DNA from 2 places in the Halomonas sp. DP8Y7-3 genome. Region 1 is predicted to be linked to the other one. Evidence: riboswitches for the same ligand, from Rfam matches in the RefSeq annotation. Region 1 holds a riboswitch; the other holds the start of a gene.
The links. Region 1 has a riboswitch for thiamine pyrophosphate ahead of KUV86_RS05185 (3-oxoacyl-ACP reductase). Riboswitches for the same ligand answer to the same signal wherever they lie in the genome.
Positions count from the first base shown of each region.

Region 2: another riboswitch for thiamine pyrophosphate. It lies ahead of thiC (phosphomethylpyrimidine synthase ThiC); the one in region 1 lies ahead of KUV86_RS05185 (3-oxoacyl-ACP reductase).

Region 1 covers NZ_JAHVIO010000003.1:655,572-662,661, forward strand. Annotated here, with positions in the region: gene hutH (histidine ammonia-lyase) at 1-1,218, opposite strand, end outside; gene KUV86_RS05180 (BCCT family transporter) at 1,211-2,878, opposite strand; TPP riboswitch at 3,419-3,516, shown strand; gene KUV86_RS05185 (3-oxoacyl-ACP reductase) at 3,564-4,367, shown strand; gene KUV86_RS05190 (LLM class flavin-dependent oxidoreductase) at 4,367-5,656, shown strand; gene KUV86_RS05195 (sodium:solute symporter family protein) at 5,922-7,090, opposite strand, start outside.
Region 2 covers NZ_JAHVIO010000003.1:529,300-546,069, reverse strand. Annotated here, with positions in the region: gene KUV86_RS04665 (MFS transporter) at 1-961, opposite strand, end outside; gene KUV86_RS04660 (class I SAM-dependent methyltransferase) at 1,166-1,801, opposite strand; gene KUV86_RS04655 (VOC family protein) at 1,843-2,247, shown strand; gene KUV86_RS04650 (DUF4870 family protein) at 2,369-2,758, shown strand; gene KUV86_RS04645 (lysophospholipid acyltransferase family protein) at 2,761-3,702, shown strand; gene KUV86_RS04640 (hypothetical protein) at 3,699-4,055, shown strand; gene KUV86_RS04635 (glucan biosynthesis protein) at 4,586-6,202, shown strand; gene mdoH (glucans biosynthesis glucosyltransferase MdoH) at 6,199-8,121, shown strand; TPP riboswitch at 8,292-8,443, shown strand; gene tenA (thiaminase II) at 8,521-9,189, shown strand; TPP riboswitch at 9,271-9,405, shown strand; gene thiC (phosphomethylpyrimidine synthase ThiC) at 9,498-11,450, shown strand; gene KUV86_RS04615 (acetate/propionate family kinase) at 11,757-12,971, shown strand; gene pta (phosphate acetyltransferase) at 12,968-15,130, shown strand; gene KUV86_RS04605 (YeiH family protein) at 15,257-16,318, opposite strand; gene KUV86_RS04600 (GMC family oxidoreductase) at 16,502-16,770, opposite strand, start outside.

The DNA.
Region 1 (7,090 bases):
ATAGTTATCGACCGATGCGGGCAGAGCCAGTCGCTTGACCTCTGCCGCCAGCGACGCTGCCGTGTACTGGGCAATCATCAGTCCGGACTTCACTCCGCTGTCGCGGGTGAGAAAGGCGGGAAGCTCGCTGGCCTGGGGAGTGACCAGGCGATAGCTTCGACGCTCCGAGATAGATGCCCACTCACACACCGCCATGGCGAGGCTGTCACAGGCCAGGGCGACCGGCGCCCCATGAGGATTGGCCTGTGACACGATCCTGGCATGTGGGCCGTCGCCGATCACGAGAGGATTGTCGGTAGCTGCGCTGATCTCTCCGTCGACCAGGCGTATCGCGTGCTCAAGCTGTTCCCGGCAACTGCCATGGACCTGGGGCATGGCCCGCAGGCTGAGCGCATCCTGCAGGTGGTGGCCCTGACACTGCTGCAGGTGCTGGCTGTCGGCCAGCAGTCGCCGCAAGTTGGCGCCACTGCGCACCACGCCAGGCTGACCCTTCAGCGCCAGCACCTCAGGCGCGAAGGCAGCCTGCTGGCCTGACAGCGCCTCGAAACTGGCAGCGCCGATGGCGTCGGCCCAGTCGGCCAGCACATGGGCATCGTCCAGGGCGATACAGGCAAGCCCTGTCATCGCGGCGGTGCCATTGACCAGACTGAGCCCATCCTTGGGACCCAGCACGACGGGCGTCAGCGCATGCTGAGCGAACACGTCGCTGGCGGGGCGTCGTTCACCGGCATGGTCGACCTCACCGACGCCTAGCAAGGCCAGACCAATATGGGCCATGTGTGTGAGGTAGCCCACGGACCCCCGGCCTGGCACCACCGGGGTGATGCCCATATTAAGAAATGCCAGCAGTCCCTGGACGATGCCCGGGCTGATGCCCGAATGCCCATGGCTCCAGTTGATGACCGCGCAGCACATGATGGCACGGACCTGTTCGACCCGCAGGGGAGCTCCGACTCCGCAGGCATGGCTCATCAGGGTATTGCGCGACAGGTCACTCAGTTGCTGGCGATCCAGCACCACGTCACACAGCGCTCCCAGGCCGGTGTTGATGCCATAGTAGGGAGTGCTGGCATCCGCCATCTGCTCGACCACCTGGCGGGCCCGCTCGATGCGTGCCCAGCGACCCTCATCCAGCGTCAGCTCGCTTCCATGGCGTGCGACGGCGATGACCTCCAGCCAGCCGGGGGCTGCATCTGAGATGACGACCTGGTTACTCATTCACGCCTCCCGTCACCGGCTGAGAGACTTCGGCCGGCTGCTTAGCAGCACCCTGGGGGGAGCGAGTCATGAAGGTTCGTACGGCGCTAATCAATATCAGCACGAACAGGAAGACCACGGTAAAACCTCCCGCTGCGGCAAGATACTTGATGCCATCGACGCCTTGGGCGCCCCCGCCGAAGGCCACCATCACATAGGCGATAGCCGCGATCGACAGGCCCCACAGAATCTTCTGCTGCTTGGGCGACTCCTCTTCTGCGGACATGTTGCTGGTGCAGATGGTCGCGATGGTCGATGACATGGAGTCTGCCGCCGTTGCAAACGAAATGACCAGGGTGAAAATCGCCAGCGGTACCAGCAGGCTGGCCATGGGCAGGTGCTGGAGGAAGCCCCAGAGTCCGGATACGGCGCCGCTGTCATTGATGATGCTGATCAGATCCAGCGTTCCATCCATCTGCCATTTGAGGGCGGACCCACCCCAGATGGCAAACCAGACCAGGCCGAAGACCGAGGGCAGAATCCAGTTGATGATGAGGAACTCCCTGAGCGTTCTGCCGTAGGAGATACGGGCCAGAAACAGTCCCATAAGGGGGGCGTAGGCGATCCAGATCGACCAGTCATACATCGTCCACCAGGTGACCAGCGCTTCGCCACCAGACTCCTTGGTATCGAATGCCCAAAGAAAGAAGTTGTCTGCCCAGTAGCCGAGGCTTGTCACCGACAGGCTCAGAATATAGTTGAGGGGCCCGACAATGATCAGAATCGCGACGAAGGCATAGAAGATATAGGCGTTGATCGATGACAGCACGCGGATGCCGCGTTTCAATCCCGAGACAGCGGAGGTGATGAAGATCGCCGAGATGGCAATCGTCAGCACCAGCCAGGTCATGGCGTTGGATTCGATGCCGTACTGTGCCTCGATGCCTGAGCTGATCAATGCCAGACCTGCGCCAAGAGAAGAGGCCAGGCCGAGCGCGATGGCCAGAACGGAAATGATATCGATCAGGGACCTTACCCAGATCTTGCTGCCATGCCTGCCCAGTACGGGGCTGACGGTTGAGGCGATCGAGAAGCGTTCACTGCGGTTAAAGTGCATGTAGCCGATCATCAGCCCCACGATGGAATAAAGTGCGTAGGGAATGAATGACCAGTTGTGGAAGCTTCTTGCCAAGGCAAAGATGGCGGCCTCGCCACTGCCGGGAGCGAAGCTCTGGTGACTGATTTCGCCGTAGATGTTACCTAGATAGATGATCGGTTCATTGACGGAGTAAGTGACGACCCCCGTGGCAATCCCCCCCGTCAGCGCCATGGCGAAGGTGGCAGCGAAGGAAAAGGTAGGCGTTGCATCCTTGCCACCCAGCCGAATATCACCGGCCCGGGAGAAGAAGATGAAGCCCGACACCACCAGGGCCGTTATGGCAATCAGCTGATACAGCCAGCCAAAGTCAGACAGGGAGATGTAGAAGACCCCTTTGGCAACATCGACCAGCATGCCGTTGTTGATGAGGCCAGTGGCCACGGCCACCATGATGATGGAAAAGGTGGGTATGAAGACGGCTTTTCTTAGCGGCCTTCTGCTGGAGGCGGACATATTCTTGTTCTCCACGGGTGATGGCGTTACCAGGTGGCGCAGTGGATCAGCATTGTCGGGTGTTGTCATCGGCCGATCTCACAGGTGCGTGTGGCAGGCTTAGGGAAACGCTGCACCGATGCCTGAGCGGAGGTGCTCAGCGCTTCCTTGGCGAACCGCTGATGCGGTCCGTCAATCCGTCATAATGTATATACAATAAAGATCGAAAAGGCTAGAGCCGAGTGAGCTGGCGATCACGTCAGCTCCCTTTCATGATGAAAGATAGATCACTCTTATATTAATTTATTTTTGATAAACAATACGTTGAATATCCTTCTAAGCGTCGATCCGATAATGGGTAGTACCAAAGTAGGGGGTGGTAACAAGGTAGACGAGAGGGGCAGGATAGAGGGGGAGAATGGGCGAGAGTCACAGCGGGAAGGCAAGCAAAGCCCAAGGCCGTGCAGGTCGAAAGACGTCGCTTAAATGTGTATACATTTGATTGGTGAAGGGGCCGGGGCGCGATAGGGTTGTCGCGGCGTGTGCCAGGATGGCAAATCAGGGTAGGCCCTTTCACCTGCTTGATACCCGCTGTCTTGTTCCGGGCAAGGTGATGGGCTAAGGTCGAGATCGCATGACACGGGGTGTCCTGGCTGAGCCAGGGCTGAGAAATACCCGTCGAACCTGATCCAGTTCATACCGGCGAAGGGATGTCAGCGCAGTCGTCTGTCCCTGGCTCGACGTGCGTTCCCCGCCTCGACCAAGGACTCATCGCATGACCCCTCCCGATACCTCTCCTGTTGTCGCCCCCATTGCGCCTGATATCTCCGCTCAAATTGTGCTGATTACCGGCGCAGGACGTGGTCTGGGCGCTCACCTGGCACGCGCCTTCCTGCGAGAAGGCGCTCGCGTGGTGGTCAACTACCGCCGCAGCGAAGAAGGCGCCCGGGCGCTGGTCGCTGATTACCCGGAACACGCCTTGGCCGTCGCTGCGGATGTGTGCGATCGGGATGGCGTGGAGGCCATGTTGGCGAGGGCCAGTGAGCGCTTCGGTGGGCCTGTGACTACCGTGGTCAACAATGCGCTGCCGGACTTTGCATTCAATGGGGACGCACGGCCTGGGCCTGACTCGCTGAGCTGGGAGCATCTGGACCATCAACTTCAGGGTGTGGTGCGTGGTGCGCTCAACACGGTGCAGGCAGCGCTTCCCGGCATGCGCGAGGCGGGTGTCGGGCGTGTCATCAATATCGGTACCAACCTGTTCCAGAACCCGGTGGTGCCGTATCACGACTACACCGCGGCCAAGGCGGCGCTGCTGTCGCTGACGCGTACGCTGGCGCAGGATCTCGGCCCAGACAATATCAGCGTCAATATGGTGTCCGGAGGCTTGCTGCGCACGACGGACGCTTCCAAGGCCACACCAGACGCGGTGTTTGACCTCATCGCCGCCAACACACCGCTGCGACGGGTGACCACCCCGCAAGAGTTTGCAGACGCGGTACTGCTGTTGGCTTCTCCGTGGGCCAGGGCCATCACCGGGCAGAATCTGATTGTCGATGGCGGACTGGTGAAAGGCTGATGACCTCCATGCACTTGAATCTCTTCATCCTGGGCTGCGGTCATCACAAGGCGGCCTGGCGACACCCTGATTCCAGCGTCGAGCGATTGGCGGATATCGCCTACTACGAAGAGCTGGCCAAGCTTGCCGAACGCGGTCGCCTGGACGCGGTTTTCTTTGCCGATGGCCATGCCGCGGGCAATGTCGCAGACGGTCCGCTGTGGACCCTGGAGCCGCTGACAATGCTGGCCGCGATGGCGCGTGCCACACAGCATATCGGCCTGATCTCGACCGTCTCCAGCACCTTCTATACGCCCTTTCATGCGGCTCGCATGCTGGCATCGCTGGACCATATCTCGGGCGGACGGCTTGGGTGGAATCTGGTGACGTCAATGTTCGACAGCGAGGCGCGCAATCATGGCCTGGAAGGCATGCCGGGCCACGCGCAGCGCTACGCTAGAGCGGAAGAGTTTGCCAATACCGTGCTGGCGCTGTGGGACTCCTGGAGCGATGGCGCGCTGCTGCGAGATCGCCACGGCGATTATGCGGATGCTGGTCTAGTGCAACCGATTCATCACCGCGGCGAGCATTTTCTGGTCGATGGCCCCTTGACGGTGCCGCGCTCGCCACAGGGCCATCCCGTGCTATTTCAGGCCGGGGCATCAGCACAGGGGCGTGACCTGGCGGCACGCTATGCCGAAGCCATTTACGCGGTGGCCTACGACCTGCCATCGGCCCAGGCTTACTGCGCTGACCTCAAGGCGAGGGTGAAAGCCGCAGGCCGTCCAAGGGTGGCGATCATGCCGGGGCTTGTGACCTACGTCGGGTCTACCGAGGAAGAGGCCCGACGCAAGCAGCGTGAACTCGACGAGTTGCTGCCGGTAGAGGCCTCGCGGCGACAGTTGAGCCAGTTTATCGGCCAGGACGTCAGTCACTGGGAGCTGGATGCGCCCGTGCCCGCGCTGCCGCCGCAGGAGGCTTTTACGGGTCCGAAAGGACGCTATGCCACCATCCTGCGCATTATCGAGAGTGAACGGCCAACCCTGAGACAGCTAATGGGGCGGCTCGCCGCCGGAGGTGGGCACTGCACGATGGTCGGCACGCCGGAGGGAATTGCCGATGAGATGCAGCGCTGGGTCGAACAGGGTGGGGCTGATGGCTTTAACCTGATGCCACCCTCACTGCCTCACGGCATCGAGGACTTCGTCGAGCAGGTCGTGCCGGAATTGCAGCGACGTGGGGTCTTCCGCCGGGAATATGAGGGCAAGACGCTGCGCGACCATCTTGGATTGTCACGCCCCAGCTGCTGAGCTGGCGTCTTGTTCACACTGCTGCTAGGCACGACAGCCTCTACAGACATCCGCCATAACAGCGGGGGAGCTCGCCCCGCCGTTATGGTGTCGGTTCAGTGGCGTCGGTTTGATTGCCTTAGGGAAACACTGCATAAATTACTGCGCTCGATATCTCGGCTGCTGGCGGTGCTCAAGATCCTCATTTAACCGCATGTAAACTCCGGTCTTTCCGCTCCGGCAGCTACCGACCTGTCATCGCTCGAAACATTTATTCAGCGTTTCCTTAGTTCTGGAAGCGTCTCACCAGGCCGCTCATTCGGTCGAAGTCGTAGCTCTCCCGAGATGGCATCAGCTTCATCAGGACGAGAGATACCAGCACCGGAACAAAGGCAGCCAGCAGGAAGGATTCCAGTAGCGTCGCGGTGCCACCGTTAGGCGAGGGGAACATCCACAGTCCGGCCAGCAGACCTGCTGCGGTACTGATCACTGCATTGCGACCGTGATAGCGGCGGTTGAACAGGCCGAAAAACACCGGAAAGGCTGCGGCAGAGCACAGCAGGTCTGCCAGCAGGAACAGGTAGAGGACGCTGTAGCCCTGCGCAGCGACCCACGTCACTGGTACTGCAGCGACGACGATGAGCCAGCGCGCCATTCTCATCAAGGCCGCCTCACTGGCCTGGGGCAGCAGCCTGTGCATGTCGACGGCGATAATGCTGGAGGTGGCATTGATCGTTGTGTCGGCGCTACTCATTACCAGCGCAAGGCCAAGAGGAATCAGGGCCAAGGCAAACCACAGAGGCACGTCGGACAACAATACGCTGAACAGAGCGACGGAGCCGTCTCCCTCAAGTCCCAGGCCGATGAACGCCAGACCGAACAGACCCATGAGCACGATGACCGGGAAGTTGAAGAGTCCCGCGATCCAGAAGCCACGCCTGAGCACGCGAGTATCCCGGGCCGCATAGATCCTCTGCCAGGTTCCTTGGTAGAACAGACCCGTCAGCATCACCGCGAGAAAGAAGGTCAGGCCAGCGCGCAGGCCGCCAGCATCGGTGATATCCAGCAGTTGCGGAGCACGCTCGCGCAGCCCCTCGAGCGTCGGCGCAACGCCACCCGCCGCCTGCCAGCCAAACATGAGCAAGAGAGCCAGCAGTGGCAGGATCACCAGCATCTGCACCTTGTCAGTGAAGATGGTGGTGCGCAGGCCGCCGTAAAAGGTGTAGAGCAGGGTAGCGACCATCACCACGCTGGCGGTCAGCCAGAGGGGGATGGGGGCCAGCAGGGTCACCATATGGGCGATGGCGGTCAGCCCTGCAGCCAGAGAGATAAACAGGTAGAACAGCATAATCGCCAGGGTGAACGCATACATCGTGCGGCCGTAGCGGTGGATCACGAACTCGGTCAGGCCGTGGCCTTCGGGAATCAGCTCCCGCATGCGTCGACCAAGAGGAA
Region 2 (16,770 bases), 120 kb from region 1:
CGGCCGGGGCGCGGTCAGCGGAGTGACCAACGGACACCGGATACAGCGAGAATACCCCACCCCCGAGCAGGAACAGCAGCGCCGCGAGCCCCCAGGAAGGCAACGGCACCAACAGCACCGTCAGCGAGATCGCCAGACAGAAGATCCCGATAAGAATCAGCACAGTCTGCCGGTCATGACGATCAGACCAGCGTCCGACCGGGTACTGCAGCAACATGGCGCCCAGCACCGTGGCCGCCATCAGCTGGCCAACATCCGCCACGCCAAAACCGTTGCGCTGAAGGTATAGCGGCAGCAGCGAATAGACGGCAGCGGCCAGCATGCCAGAGCCAAACGCCCCCACGACCCCTGTCGGCGTCAACACCATCAGCCGGAACGGCGATAGGGGTTCGATCTTGTCCAAAAGCGGGGTCACGCGGGGAATCATCGCCATCGGCAGCACCGACAGCGAGGCCAGCGCCCCCACCACCATGAACGGTGCGGTGTCCCCCAGGTTCTGGGTCACGCCAAGCAATAGCTGCCCGAGCACGCCAGAGCCGTAAAGCGCGATCATGTAGAGCGCCAGCAGGCGACCGCGAACCTGGGAGTCACCGGACGCCAGCAGCCAGCTTTCAATGACCAGGAAGACACCCACCGTGGCCCAGCCACCGATCAGACGTAAGCCGAACCAGGCCACCGGGTCCAGCATCAAGCCTTGCAGCAGCACGGTCACGGCGACCAACGAGGCAAAGCTGCCGTAGGCGCGGATATGGCCAATGGCCAGCAGCAGGCGATCGTTGAACAGCGCCCCCAGCCCAAGGCCAATGTAATAGGCGGCAGACACCCAGCCGACCACGACCGGGGATTCCCCGGCAGCATCGAGCCGCAGGGTAATCAGCGACGACAGAAAACCATTGCCGATACCAAGGATGAACAGCCCCAGAACAGGGGGCAGAGCCATGGCCAGAAGCTGAGGAGACATGACAGGTCTGGGCTCCAGCGATGCGGACGACGCGGACGACGACGGCGGGTGAGTGTTGGCATATCGAGTCCGTCCGTCGCGGTGCGTTATTGACGACTCTTGGGCGGCGAATATACCCCCGTTTGTCCGTCTGTCAACGGCTTTCGAGCCGCTTTTGCAGAGCTCCTGCAACGCCTTGTTGACAAAGCACAAATTACAGCCATGTCAGCGCGCTGGCCGCTGCAGCAACGCGACATCCGAGCCAACCAGTTCCAGCGTGACGCCCAGTCGCTTGGCCAACCAGTGAAAGCTCGCGTCACTGAAGAACACCACATGGGTAGGGTCGCGGATATAGTGCCAGCCGGCAAAGTCATCCGGTGTGCGCTTGGTCATCAACCCCAGCCAGCCACCGGGACGCAGGCGTTGCACCAGACTGGCCAGTACCTCACCGGGGGCGTACAGATGTTCAGCCACCTCGGTGGCCGTGATGAAGTCGTACTCCGCCTCTGCCCACTGCGGGAAGGGGTGGTAGTAGGGATCGTGAATCCGCATCGAAAAGCCGGCCTCTTCGAACATTAGTGACAGCGTGGGGCCAGGGCCAGCGCCAAAATCCAGCCCACTTGCCCCGTCAGGCAATCGTTCGTTCAAGGGCTCGAACAGCCGTCCCAGGAAACGCCGATAGCCGGGATCGTCGGGGCGGTTGTCGTGCTGGTCGTAGATCGCTTTCTCCGCGGCTGGCGCCAGACGCTGAGCCGGCGGCACGGCAATCAGGTCACAGCGCGGACAGCGGAAGTAGTCGCGCTGTCCGTCCCAATGAAAATGCTGGGTCGTCGGGTTTGTGCATAGCGGACAGCTCGGCATCGTCGTATTCTCTGAGGCTTGATTCACTTGTGGAGAAAGGCATGCTGTCAGGTCTTGATCACCTGGTCATCACCGTGACCGATATTTCCCGCGCCGTTGACTTCTACACGCGCGTGCTTGGACTCGATGTCCGCTACCGAGACCGTGAACGTGTCGACCTGATGCTGGGCGAGCTGGCCTTGCGTCTGCACTGGACCGCGACCGACGTCCATCCGCGCGCCGCCACACCGACGCCCGGCAGCCTCGATATCTGTTTCAAGAGCCAGCTACCCCTTGCTGACGTCCAGCAACACCTGGAGGCACTGTCGGTCGACATCGAGCTCGGTCCGGTGACTCGTCAGGGCGCCACCGGCAAGATCGAGTCGCTCTACCTGAGAGACCCCGACGGCAACCTGCTGGAGATCTGCCGCCCACTGCGAGAACCCCAGGAGCAAGGTGAGGTCTAGAGCGGGATGAGGCCGAGGAACGAGTGAGATCCAGCGACGAATCTCCCCCGTTCATCATGGCATTGCGGCACAGGCTGGGTATCATAGCGAAGCCGTTTTACATGCACAGAAAGGAACACGGATGAGCCAGCGCGACCTCGAGCCCCAGCCTCCCCACGTCACGCCCCCCGAGCCGGAGGGCTCCGGAGCCGACACCACCATCGCCATGGTCGGCTACGCCTTGCTGCTGGCCAATCTGGTCACCGGCTTTACCGCCGTGATCGGCGTGGTCATCGCCTATGTCTACAAGGGCAAGGGTCCCGCCTGGCTGGACCAGCATTATCGCTACCAGATCCGCACCTTCTGGATCGGACTGGTCTATGCGGTCGTCGCCTCCCTGCTGACCTTCGTCCTGATCGGGCTACCGCTGCTGCTGGCGCTGGCCGTATGGTTGATCGTCCGCTGTGTGAAGGGTTTCAAGGCCCTGCAGGAAAAGCGTGCCCCGGACAACCTGGAAAGCTGGCTGATCTGATCATGCAACTCCCCTGGCAACAACGTCTGCAGGCCTTTGCCGTCGCTCGCCTGTGGACCCTCCTGTCGCACTGCTCGCCCGCCTCACTGTGGCGGCTGAGCCGCGTTCTCGTCAGCCTGGCGTACCCCTTGCTCAAGCGCGAACGCGCGGTCACTCGGCTGAATCTGGAGGTCGTCTACCCCGACGCCAGCCCGCAGCAGCGGGAATCGCTGGCTCGCGACAGCCTCACGCACTCGACCGCCACCATGCTCGAGCTCGGTTTCTCCTGGCAAGGCGACCCGCAGCGCGTGGCTGACAGCATCGTCGAGGTGCATGGCCGGGCCTTGCTGGATGACGCCCGCGCCGAAGGCAAGGGGGTCATCATCCTGGCGCCTCACTTTGGCAACTGGGAAGTGCTCAACTTCTGGCTGTCCAGCCACTTTCCCTTCACTGCCATGTACGAGCCGCCCAAGCTGGCACCCTTGGATCCCATCATCCGTGCGGGACGTGAGCGCTGCGGCGCCAGCCTTGTGCCGACCAATCCAAGAGGGGTCGCCGCCCTGCTCAAGGCGCTGAAGCGCTGCGAGGCCGTCGGTATCCTGCCGGACCAGGAGCCCAGCTGGGGCAGCGGTGTCTTTGCTCCCTTCTTCGGACGCCCGGCCTATACCGCCACCCTGCTGCCCAAGCTGGTGGGACGCACCGAAGCACGGGTGGTGACAGGCGTCGCCCTGCGCCTACCCGGGCGAGGATTTGCCCTGCACTTCCTGGCCGCCGACGAGCGAGTTTACGATGCCGACGAGACAACCTCCTGTACCGGTGTCAATGCCAGCATCGAAGAGGTCATCGCGCTCGAACCCGCCCAGTACCAATGGGAGTACAAGCGCTTCACCAAGACCCTGGAAGAGCAGCGCGGCGATCCCGACTTCCGCCGCCACCGGCTGTACAGTTCGAGGAATATGAAGTGACCCGTCCTCAGGACTCGATCTCCCGCGACACCCATGTAGGGCACGCCTTGTACGTGATGTACCTGGCGGGCCTGGTCACCGGGTTACTAACCCTGCTGATCGCGCTGATCGTGGCCTACGTGTATCGCAAGGATGCCCCGCCGTGGCTTCGGGCCCACTATCACTACCTGATTCGAACCTTCTGGATCGGCCTAGTGTATGGGGCCGCCGCGGCGGTGCTGACGGTTCTGGTCATCGGCCTGGCCTTGCCACCACTGCTGGTCAGTGCCTGGTTCGTGATTCGCTGCATCATCGGCTGGCGCGCGCTACACCGGCGGCTGCCGCCGCCTCGGGTGGACAGCTGGCTGTGGTAGCCATCTGACGCAGCCGAGCCGACACCCGCCAACGCGGGCGCCCCTGCTGCCTCGCGCCTTACCCGCCAGATCAGCCCCTTCTCCTGCCTATTCTCTTGTCCCTGTCTCTTCCCCTTCCCCTTCTCTCCTGCCCTTGCCCCTGCGACATGTATCCGCAGGGATACATTTCTTCGCAATTTTGTCGCCAGAAGACGACACGGAACCTCACTTTTCACCTCCTCTCAAAGGCAGGTAGAACCCATCTATTGCATCTTTACCATCAGACAATAGGCTAGAGTGTGAAGAGCATGGATAGCCGTTTCAGCACAAATATGGGCAAAGTGAGACACGCGACCTGCTGGCTGACCGCCTCTCGACCATCGCCGCAACGGCAGTCGCGGCGATGGTCACGTATCACGGCGATCCGCGGCAGACCGTGATGGCTCCGCGATAGCCGTGACAGGTCCCGACGCCCACTGCCCAACGTCCCACTGGTTCCGCCTGACAGAGCACTGGCAGTTCGGTGCCATCAGGCCGCAAGGAGAGCGAACGTGAACACCCGAGTCATCTGCGGACGGTCGACACCGCCCACTGCCTACCCAGCCGAGTCAGCCCGCGTCAGTGGACGCGGCCGCCCCCACTGGAAGGCCGCTGCATCATGGGCACTGGCCGGCATGTTGGTCAGCGCACCCGCGCTGGCGGTGGATGCCGACAGCCTTTTCGAACAGGTGACCGATCAGGCGAGAACCCTGGCCGAAGCGCCCTACGAAGCGCCAGAGAGTACACTGCCTGACGCCGTGGCCGAGATGGGCTACGACCGCTACCGGCAGATTCGCTACCGCGATGAACAGGCGCTTTGGCGCGATCACGGCAACTTTCAGGTGGAGCTGTTCCATCCCGGCTTTCTCTACGACCAGCCGGTCGATATCCATCTCCTCGAAGATGGTGAGGTGCGCACCCTGCCCTTCGAGCAGCAGCGCTTTCGCTACGACGACGATGCCGCTGAGCTGGCCGAACTGGATCTCAGCGACCAGGGCTATGCCGGATTCCGTCTGCATTACCCCCTCAACCGAGCGAATGTCGACGACGAGTTTGCCGTCTTCCTCGGCGCTTCCTACTTCCGCCTGGTGGGCAGAAACCAGGGCTACGGGCTCTCCGCAAGAGGCTTGGCGATCGATACGGCCATGCCCCAGGGCGAAGAGTTCCCCTCCTTCCGCGAGTTCTGGCTGGTCCAGCCTGAGGCTGACGCCAACCGTATGACGGTTCTGGCGCTGCTGGACAGCCCGTCGCTGGCCGGGGCCTACCGCTTCGAGATTGCGCCTGGCAAGAACACTGTCGTCGACACCGAAGCGCGACTGTTCGCCCGCAGCGATGTCGAAAAGCTCGGAGTCGCGCCGCTGACCAGCATGTTCCTGCATGGCGAAATGGATCGGCAGGAAGAAGATGACTATCGCATCCGCGTGCATGACTCCAGCGGGCTACTGATGGCCACCAGTTCTGGCGAGTGGACCTGGCGCGTGCTCGATAATCCCGCAGACCTGCAGATCTCTGGCTTGCAGGATACCTCTCCCAGGGGCTTCGGCCTGGTCCAGCGTCCGCGCCACTTCGATGCCTATCTGGACATGGAAGCCCGCTACGAGCGCCGCCCAAGTCAGTGGGTACAGCCCGCTGGCGACTGGGGAGAAGGCCACGTGGAATTGATCGAAATTCCGACCGACAGCGAGGCCCACGACAATATCACGGCCTACTGGGTCCCCTCCTCGCCCCTCAAGGCGGGAGAGTCACGCACCTATCGGTATCAGACCTGGACCTTCGCTGACACCCCCATGGAGGAACCCCTGGCGCGGGTCGTCAGGTCACGCCAGGGCTGGGGTGGCATTCCCGGTCAGAGCAATCCCCCCGACGAACAGCTCAGGCAGTTCATCATCGACTTCCGCGGCGGCGAGCTCGAGGGTCTCGATGCGAGCCAGCCGGTCAGCGTGCACCTGACCACGTCCAGTGGCGAGACGACGGAAACCAAGGTGACAGCGCTGCCCGATGGAGACACCTGGCGGGCCAGCTTCAAGCTGCTGCCTGACGGCGAAACGCCGGCAGACCTGCGCCTGACCTTGATGCTGCGCGACCAGCGCCTGAGCGAAACCTGGAACAGCATCTGGAGTCCCCGATGAACGAGCATACCCCGGAAGTCCCCTGGCCCCGGTGGCGCAGAACGCTGGTAGGCATGGCCATTGCCGCCACCACCGCGCTGGGTGTCTGGACCATGTTCAAGATCCTGTACGTCGAGGGCATCACTCCCCTGGAAATGGCCATCCTGGGGCTGTTTGCGATTACCTTCGGTTGGATCACCATGGCCTTCTGGAGCGCCGTAATCGGGTTTGTGCTTCACCTCACTGGGCGTGACCCCTTGAGCCTCAAGCGGCGTGGCCCCGGACCGATGAGGCCCGCCGGCTCTCGCTCTCGCACCGCCCTGGTCATGCCGATCCACAACGAGGACGTGGCCCGGGTCGCGGCTGGGCTCGAGACGACCTGCATGGACCTTGGCGAGCTGCCGGAGGGCATCGACGTCGAGGCCTTCGTGCTCAGCGATAGCACCGACGACGCCGTCGTGGCGGAAGAAAAGGCCGCCATGGCAGCGCTGCAGCAGCGACTCGAGGGCCACTGCCGGCTGCACTATCGCCACCGGGACAGCAACGCAGGACGCAAGGCAGGCAACTTGGGCGACTTCTGCACCCGCTGGGGCAGCCACTACGACTATATGCTGGTGGTCGACGCCGACAGTCTGATGAGCGGTACCACGGTGGTCGAGCTCATCGACGAGATGATGGCCAATCCTCGACTGGGGCTCCTTCAGACGGTGCCCATTCCCGTGCGCCAGCAAAGTCTGTTCGGGCGCTGCAATCAATTCGCTGCCGCGCTCTACTCGCCCATGCTGGCGGCAGGGCTGAGCTTCTGGCACGCCACCGCAGCCAACTATTTTGGCCACAATGCCATCATTCGGGTGGAGGCGTTCACCGACGCCTGCGGCCTTCCCGAGCTCCCCGGCAAGCCGCCTCTGGGTGGCGATATCCTCAGTCATGACTTTGTCGAGGCAGCGCTGTTGCGCCGGGCCGGCTGGCAGGTGCGTATGCGCACCGACCTGGGCGGCAGCTATGAGGAAATGCCCAGCCACATTCTCGACTATGCCAAGCGCGATCGCCGCTGGGTACAGGGCAACCTGCAGCATCTGCGCCTGCTGAATGGCCATGGCCTGCATGTGCTGAGCCGTCTGCACTTCTTCTTCGGCGCGCTGGCCTACCTTTCGTCGCTGGTGTGGCTGGCGATCCTGGTCATCAGTACCATCGATGCGCTGATCAGGGCGCTCGTTCCCACCAACTTCTTCACCGCCAGCTCGCAGTTGTTCCCTGACTGGCCCATCGCTCCGCCCAACCTGATCATTCCCTTGTTGATCGGCACCTTGGGCATGCTGCTGATGCCCAAGGTGCTGGGACTGATACTTGGTCTCATGCGGGATCCAGAGGGCTACGGGGGACGCCCAAAACTGGTCTTGAGCATGCTGGTGGAGACCCTGTTCGCCATGCTGATCGCACCGCTGATGATGGTCTTCCACAGCCGTTTCGTGATCCAGGTGCTGACCGGTCGTACCGTTGCCTGGGACCCGCAATCCCGAGAGGGGCGGGCACTGCCCTGGCGGGAAGCCTTCCGCCATACCTGGCTGTGGTCGCTGATTGGTGCGGTGTGGGCTCTTGTCACCTGGGCCTACACTCCGAGCTTCTTTCTCTGGCTGACGCCCGTCTGGCTCGGCCTGGTGCTGGCGGCTCCGCTGGTGCGCTGGAGCTCCAGCCTGACCATCGGCCGCCGCCTGGCCCGCGCCGGGCTTCTGCTGGTACCCAGTGAGACACGCCCCCCCAGGGTCGTCGCCGATCTACACATCGAGAGTCAGCTACCCTCATCGGGCGCGCCGGCCGCTCCCCCCAGCGAGCGTCCCCGAGACATGCCTGTGCAGTCCTTCCGACGCCCCCATCAATCGGCTGAGGTGCACAGCGACCCTGGCCACCCGATCGACACCCCCACGCCAGATCGTCGCTGATCCATCATAAGCCATCATCAGCGTCGGTGCAGGACGCCGCGGCCGTGACCCTCATGGCCGCGGCGTCATCATTAGGTAGTCTCTCTCGACAACCTCCCTTGACGCCCCCTTCCGATGCTATCCGAAAGTGGTGTCTGGCAAAGCCGCAGGGGCGTGCTAGACTGCGGTCGACTCGCTTGACGGGGTGCCGGTCAATCCGGCTGAGATGGTGCAGGGCCAGCGTGGTGAAGCGGCCCGACAGCACCGATCCCGTGGAACCTGATCCGGGTGCGGTGTGGACTCACACCTTGAACCGGCGTAGGGAATCAGGCGGTGGCACGCCTTCCCTGTGGGGGCCTGCCCTTCCTACCCTCCGTCCTTCTCTGCCCCGCCCACCGGATCCACCATGCCGGAGCTATCATGGGCTATTGCTTCAACGATCTGATCGCTGCCTGCCGCGACGACTGGCGGCGCTATACCGAGCACGACTTCGTTCGTGCACTTGGGCGCGGCGACCTGAATGACGCCAGCTTTCGCCACTATCTGAAGCAGGACTACCTGTTTCTCCTGCAGTTTTCACGCGCCTACGCCCTTGCTGCCTACAAGAGCCAGGACCTGGAGAGCTTGCAGGGGGCCTTCAAGGGGATGCAGACGATCCTCGAGGTCGAACTGGGCCTGCATCTTGCCTACTGCCGAGAATGGGGCATTGACGACAGCGAGCTCAGCCGTCTACCGGAGGCACGTGCCACCCTGGCCTATACCCGCTACGTCCTCGACACCGGCAGTCGTGGTGATCTGCTGGACCTGCACGTTGCCCTGGCGCCCTGCATGGTCGGCTACGCCGACATCGGCCGCTGGCTGGCGGATCATCCCGAGACGCTGCGTGGTGGCGACAATCCCTACGATGCCTGGATCACCATGTACTCAAGCCCTGACTTTCAGGCCTCGGCCGTGCGCGAAAGGCACTGGCTCGACGACCAGCTCAGCCAGGTATCGAGCGCTCGTTTCGACCGGCTGGCGCGCATCTTTAGCGACGCGACCCGTCTCGAGACCGACTTCTGGCAGATGGGACTGGACCTGAGCGACTGACCTTGACGACGCCTTTAGGCGATCGAACTGGGCGATCGACCTGGGTGATCGCGCTCGACAACACAGACAAGCTGACAACAGCAACGCTTGACGGGGTGCCGCAGCCAGCGGCTGAGATCATGCAGCGCATGAGACCCGTTGAACCTGATCTGGGGATACCCCCGATGTTACGGCATCGAGGCGAGGACCAGCGTAGGGATCAAGCGCTCACGGCCACGGCCTCGACGCCCCCTTCTCCCTCGCGACGTGCCATTACCACCATCAGGGCGACGCCACTTGCCCTGCACCGCCGTGAGAGGAAACCACCTATGTCACTCGACCATCCCTCGTCTCATCCAACATCCCGCCATGACGCCCACTTCCTGGCCGAGACGGCCAGGGTCGACCAGGCCGCCGTCACTCCCCTGCCAGGCTCTCGCAAGGTCTATGTAGAGGGCTCCCGCCCCGACCTGCGGGTGCCATTTCGCGAAATCACCCTGTCGCCGACGCGCACTTCAGGCGCCGACGAAGCCAATCCACCGCTACTGGTGTACGACACCTCAGGCCCCTATACCGACCCGGCGGTACAGGTCGATCTGCGCAAGGGACTGGCCGAGTTGCGCAGGCCCTGGATTGAGGAGCGCAACGACACCGAATGGCTCGACGGTCCCACCTCCGAGTACGGCCGCCGGCGTGCCAATGACCCACTGCTGGCACCGCTGCGCTTCGAGCTGACGCGCACACCACGCCGCGCCACCAGGACCGCCGATGGCCGCCCGGGCAACGTCACCCAACTGCATTACGCGCGGCGCGGCATCATCACACCGGAAATGGAGTTCATTGCACTTCGCGAGAATCAACGTCGACAGGCCCTTCAGGACCCTTATCGTGGCAGTGACGAGGTCGAAGCGATACTTGGCCACCAGCACCCCGGTCAGTCGTTCGGAGCCCGTTTGCCGGATGAGATCACCCCCGAGTTCGTGCGCCAGGAAGTGGCCGCCGGACGCGCCATCATCCCGGCCAACATCAATCATCCCGAAGCCGAGCCGATGATCATCGGGCGTAACTTTCTGGTGAAGATCAACGGCAATCTAGGCAACTCTGCGGTGACGTCCTCCATCGAAGAGGAAGTGGACAAGATGACCTGGGGGATTCGCTGGGGGGCGGATACGATCATGGACCTGTCCACTGGACAGAACATCCATGAAACCCGTGAGTGGATCATCCGCAACTCACCGGTGCCGATCGGTACCGTGCCACTCTATCAGGCGCTGGAAAAGGTCAAGGGCGTGGCCGAGGACCTGACCTGGGAGGTCTTTCGCGACACCTTGATCGAGCAGGCGGAACAGGGGGTGGACTATTTCACCATCCACGCCGGTGTGCTTCTTCGCTATGTGCCGCTGACCGCAGGCCGAGTCACCGGCATCGTCTCGCGGGGGGGCTCGATCATGGCCAAGTGGTGCCTCTATCACCACCAGGAAAGCTTCCTCTACACCCACTTCGAGGAGATCTGCGAGATCTGCAAGCAGTATGACGTGGCCTTCTCGCTGGGCGATGGGCTGCGCCCGGGATCCGTGGCAGATGCCAATGACGAAGCTCAGATGGCCGAACTCAAGACCCTGGGCGAGCTGACCCACATTGCCTGGAAGCACGACGTGCAGGTGATGATAGAAGGGCCCGGCCACGTGCCCATGCACCTGATCAAGGAGAACATGGACAAGCAGCTCGAGTACTGCGACGAGGCGCCCTTCTACACCCTGGGCCCGCTGGTCACCGACATCGCTCCCGGCTATGACCACATCACCTCAGGCATCGGCGCGGCGATGATCGGCTGGTACGGCTGCGCCATGCTCTGCTACGTCACCCCCAAGGAGCACCTGGGCCTGCCCGACAAGGACGACGTCAAGACCGGGATCATCACGTACAAGATCGCCGCCCATGCGGCGGATCTGGCCAAGGGGCACCCCGGCGCTCAGCGCCGGGACAATGCGCTGTCCAAGGCACGCTTCGAGTTCCGCTGGGAGGACCAGTTCAACCTGGGCCTGGACCCGGACACGGCCCGCGCCTACCACGACGAGACGCTGCCCAAGGACGCGGCCAAGGTGGCCCACTTCTGCTCCATGTGCGGACCCAAGTTCTGCTCCATGAAGATTAGCCAGGAAGTCCGAGACTATGCCCGCGACAACGGCCTGGACGGCGACAGCGAGGCGGTCATGGCGGGCATGGAGGCGCAGGCACAAGCCTTCCGCCAGCAAGGCGGTGCCCTGTACAAGGAAGTCTGACGCAAGCCGATCACGGCCTCCTTCCCGCCCGCGGCCCCGGGGGCGGGGAGGTGGCTGCCGCAAAGCGAATGCTGCGGCGGAGATTCAGGGCCGCCGGCAGCCTTCACGCTGCACCGCACAAATTGCTACCAAAGTCTAACCTCTTTGCCCTGTCACTTGATGGTCGTCACAAGCTGTGCTGTTCCACCAGCAACTGGCCCTCCCTACCTCCCCAGGACAATTATGAGGCACCGGCCGCGGTGCTAGATTCGCCGCCATCCCCCCCCGTTTACACGCCTTAACAAGGCGTCTTTCTCTGGAGATGGCATGAAAGCCCCGATACTGGTGATCAACTGCGGCTCCTCCTCGATCAAGTTTGCGCTAGTCGATCAGACCCCTGGCGCACCTCGGATATCAGGCATTGCTGAGCGCCTGGGCAGCCACGATGCCTGCCTGAAGCTGGAAGAAGAGCACGGCAACCGGCGTGACATTTCGCTACCTCGAGCCACCCACGCCCTGGCGCTCAAGACCATCCTCGACCACCTGGGTGATCAACGTCCCGTCGGCATCGGGCACCGGGTGGTCCACGGCGGCGAGCGCTTCACCTGCGCCACGCTGCTGGACGACACGGTAGTCCGCACCATTCGCCAGACCGTCAGCCTGGCACCCTTGCATAACCCGGCCAACCTGGATGGCATCACCGCCACCCGACGTCTGTTCGAGCACCTGCCCCAGGTGGCGGTATTCGATACCGCCTTCCACCAGACCCTGCCGGCCCACGCCTACCGCTATGCGATTCCCGAAGACCTGTATCAGCGCCACGGCATCCGGCGCTACGGCTTCCACGGCTCCAGTCACGCCTACGTCAGCGAGCGCCTGGCCGAGGTCAGCGAGCGGGGACACGGAGGTTGGCTGATCGCCCATCTCGGCAATGGCTGCTCCGCAACCGCAGTCTGGGAAGGCGAAAGCCAGGATACCAGCATGGGCATGACGCCCCTGGAGGGGCTGGTGATGGGCACACGCAGTGGCGACGTCGACCCGGGCCTGCACCTCCATCTGGCCCGCCAGCTAGGGATGTCGCTGGAATCGATTGACCTGCTGCTCAACCAGAAGAGCGGCCTTCTCGGCGTATCTGGCCTGACCAATGACATGCGCGAGCTGGAGCAGGCCGCAGGCGCAGGACACCCCGGCGCGACCCTGGCCATCGAGGTGTTCTGCTATCGCCTGGCCAAGACCCTGGCCGGTCTCGCCTGCGCGCTTCCTCGGGTCGATGGCATCGCCTTCACTGGCGGCATAGGAGAAAACTCGTCGCTGATTCGGGCCCGCACGCTGGGCCACCTCAAGGCGCTGGGCGTGCATCTCGATAGCGCTGCCAACAGCGCTCTTGCGCGCGGCAGCGAAGGTGCCATCCATGACGCCAGCGAGTCCGGTTCGCCGGAAATCCGCGTCATTCCCACCGATGAAGAAGGCTATATCGCCAGCCAGACCCGAGCACTGATCACCCGTCTGGCACTGGCCGACAGGTCCGAGGAAGCCGTATGAGCCTGCAACCCCGTACCCTGCTGTTGATCCCGGTGGATGAGGGGGTCGCCCTGACCTCTGCGGCGCTGGGAATGCTGCGCGCACTGGATACCCTGGGCCTGGAGGCAGGCTTCCTGCAGCCATTCAGCCAGGCAGAGGGCATCGATGACGATAGCAACAGCGCCGAAAGGGCTCGCTCGCTGGTCGCCAGCACCCTGGGCATCGGCTCGCCTCGTCCAGTGCCCCGGGAAGACGTGGAGCACTACCTGGGCAGAAATGACAGCGACGGTCTGCTTGAGCTTGCCGTCGAACGCCATTCACGGGTCGCCAAACCGGCGACCGGCAAGCGGCCGGCCTTCATCGTCGTGGAAGGCATTCGCCCCCTGCGCAAGAACGCCTACGCCCTGGATCTCAATGTACGTCTTGCCAGCGCCCTGGACGCCCAGGTGATTCTGGTCGCCGATGGCCAGACGAGCGACCTGAAGGAGCTGGCCAAGAGCCTGGCCTTCCATCGCCAGAGCATCGACGCGGTGGGTTCCAGGCGTACCCTCGGCACCATTCTGATGCGCCTGCCCAGTGACGGCGATGACTCGGCCAGCGATCAGACCCTGGCCTCCGTCAGTGATCGTGAAGCCAGCGCCCACCGCCAGCACTGGCAGGACCAACTGGCCACGGCATCCGAGCAGAGCCTGCCGGTAGTGGCCGCGGTACCCTATCGCGCCGCGCTGACCGCGCCGCGGACCCTGGATGTGGCCCGCGCCCTCGGCGCCAGGATCCTGCATCACGGTGATGCTGATAGACGTCGCGTCGCCCATACCACCCTGGGTGCCCGCAGCGCCGAGCATCTGCTGTATGCATTGCGCCCGGGCGAGCTCATCGTGTCCCCTGGTGATCGCGACGACACCCTGCTGGCTGCTGCCCTCGCCACCATGAACGGGGTGCCCCTGGCGGGCCTCCTGCTAACCCACGGCGAAACCCCCAGCAAGCAGCTGATCGACGTCTGCCAGCCAGCACTATCCTCCGGCCTGCCTGTCCTGTCCGTCGATACCGACAGCTTCACCACGGTAGCCAAACTGACCGACATCCCCGGTGGGATTCCGGTGGATGACCAGGAACGGGCGGAGGCCATCAGCGCCTTTGTGGCGGATCACCTCGATCGAGAATGGCTGCTGGCATTGATGGACGACGAGACCCAGCGCCGACTGTCTCCAGCGGCCTTTCGCCATCAATTGGTCAGCATGGCCCAGCAAAAGCGCCAGCGCATCGTGCTGCCCGAAGGGGATGAGCCACGCACCCTGGAAGCAGCCATCCTGTGCCAACGCCGCGGCATCGCCAACTGCGTCTTGCTGGGTAAGCGCCAGGCCATTGTGGAAGTGGCCAAGGCCCGCGGCCTGGAATTGCCCGATGATCTGCAGATTCTCGACCCCGACAGCGAACGTTGCCGCTTCATCGCCCCCATGGTGGAACGGCGCAAGGGCAAGCTGACCCCCTTGACCGCCGAGGCCCAGCTTCACGATAGTGTGGTTCTGGGCACCATGATGTTGGCGGAAGGCGAGGTCGATGGGTTGGTATCAGGGGCGATACACACCACCGCCAACACCGTTCGACCGGCCTTTCAGCTGATCAAGACCGCCCCCGGATATGCTCAAGTGTCGTCGGTTTTCTTTATGCTGCTGCCCGATCAGGTGGTGGTCTACGGCGACTGCGCGGTCAATCCTGACCCGGACGCCGACGCGCTGGCCGAGATTGCCTTGCAGAGTGCGGCCAGCGCCGAGGCCTTCGGCATCGAGCCCAGGGTCGCCATGATCAGCTATTCCACCGGCGAGTCAGGCACCGGTGCTGACGTTGACAAAGTCCGAGAAGCCACCCGCATCGCCCGCCAGAAAGCCCCACACCTGCCCATCGATGGTCCTCTGCAATATGACGCTGCGGCGATCGCCAGCGTGGCCCGGCAAAAGGCACCGGACTCGCCGGTGGCAGGGCGCGCTACGGTGTTTGTCTTCCCTGACCTCAATACCGGCAACACCACCTACAAGGCGGTCCAGCGCAGTGCCCGGGTGGTCAGCATCGGCCCCATGCTGCAGGGCCTCAACAAGCCGGTAAACGATCTGTCACGGGGCGCCCTGGTCGAAGACATCGTCTACACGATTGCGCTGACGGCGATACAGGCTGGGCAATAGCGGCCCGCCGACGTTTCCCGTCACGTCAATGCCGCCACTGGCGTCCTGATCGCCGCATCTCGGCGCTGATACCACCTAGCCCCGGAGTTGCCGGGGCTAGGTGGTCTGCCACGCCTGCCTCCACGGTCACCACTCGGCGATACCGGTATACAGGCACACCAGCACCAGGCCAAGCAGGAACAGCGTCTCGGCAATCATCAGAATGACCGGTTTCCACCCCACCACGGCCAGCTTCTGAAACGACGTCTTGATCCCCAGCGCGGCAATCGCCGTCACCAGGCACCAGCGCGACAGGTCCGTCATACCCTCCACCATCACCGGGGGTATCACGCCGAGACTATTGATCAGTACCAGCACCACAAACGCAATCAGAAAGCTGGGGAACATGGGGACCTTGGCGCCATCCGCACCGCCTTCCGCCATCCTGGCTCGCCGAAACAGCAGCATGAAGACCATCACCGCCGGCACCAGCATGGCGACCCGCAGCAGCTTGACGAAGGTCGAGATATCGCCCGTTTCGTCCGAGATCATATAGCCGGCACCGACGACCTGGGCCACATCATGTATCGTGCCGCCCAGAAAAATACCCGCCTGGGTGTCGCTCAGCTCCAGCGCTCCCACCAGCAGCGGATACAGCACCATGGCCGCCGTGGATAGCGTGGTCACGCCAACCACCGTCAGGATGGTATTGCGCTCGGCCACCTCGTTACGAGGCATCGCCGCCGACAGCGCCAGCGCTGCCGATGCACCGCAGATGGCGACCGATCCCCCGGTCAGCAGGCCCAGGTCATTGCGCAGGCCAAGCAGCCGCGCCAGCACCCCACCCGCGACGATGGTCAGGATGACCCCGGCCACTACCGTTACCACCGGACCGATGCCAAGCTCGGCCACCTGTTCCAGCGTGATCCGCACGCCCAGCAAGGCCACGCCCAGGCGCAGGATGGTGCGAGCCGCGAACTCGACGCCCAGCAGACAGGGGCCCTGCTCGCTGAGAAAGTGCAGCGTCATGCCGAACAGCAGCGCGTACAGCAGGGTTGGACCACCATAGTGATCAGCGATGAAGGTCGTCGCGAGGGCGATGGTGATACAGATCAGTACGCCGGGCATACGCGCCCTGGCGGGCTCCAGATGCCGCCTCCACCCACTGTCTGGGGCGTCGCTCGGGGCGTGGGTCGTTGGCTGGGACATGACGTGTCCTCTGTTGTCGTTGATATCGCCACGTCGTGGCAGCGTCTTCATGGTGTGAGCAATACGGGGACCGCTGCGGCCGGCACTGCATGCAGCACATGCTGTCCCAGGCGCTGCGGTGGAGTTAGGACCAGCGCCGGGCCTTGCATGAGTCCAGCTAGGCGCCCTGGCGGCGCGCCGTACTCAGGCGACCTGCGTCCTTGCCTGGCGGTCGGCCTTGATCATGTCCGCCGCGCGTTCGGCGATCATGATGGTCGGTGCATTGGTGTTCCCCGACACGATGATGGGCATGATCGAAGCGTCGACGACCCTGATCCCCTGGAGCCCATGCACCTTCAAGCGATCATCCACCACCGCCAGTGGGTCGTTGCCCATCTTGCAGGTGCCCGCCGGGTGGTAGATGGTCTGGCTATAGCGGCGAGCGGCGTCCAGCAACTGCTCATCGCTTTGAT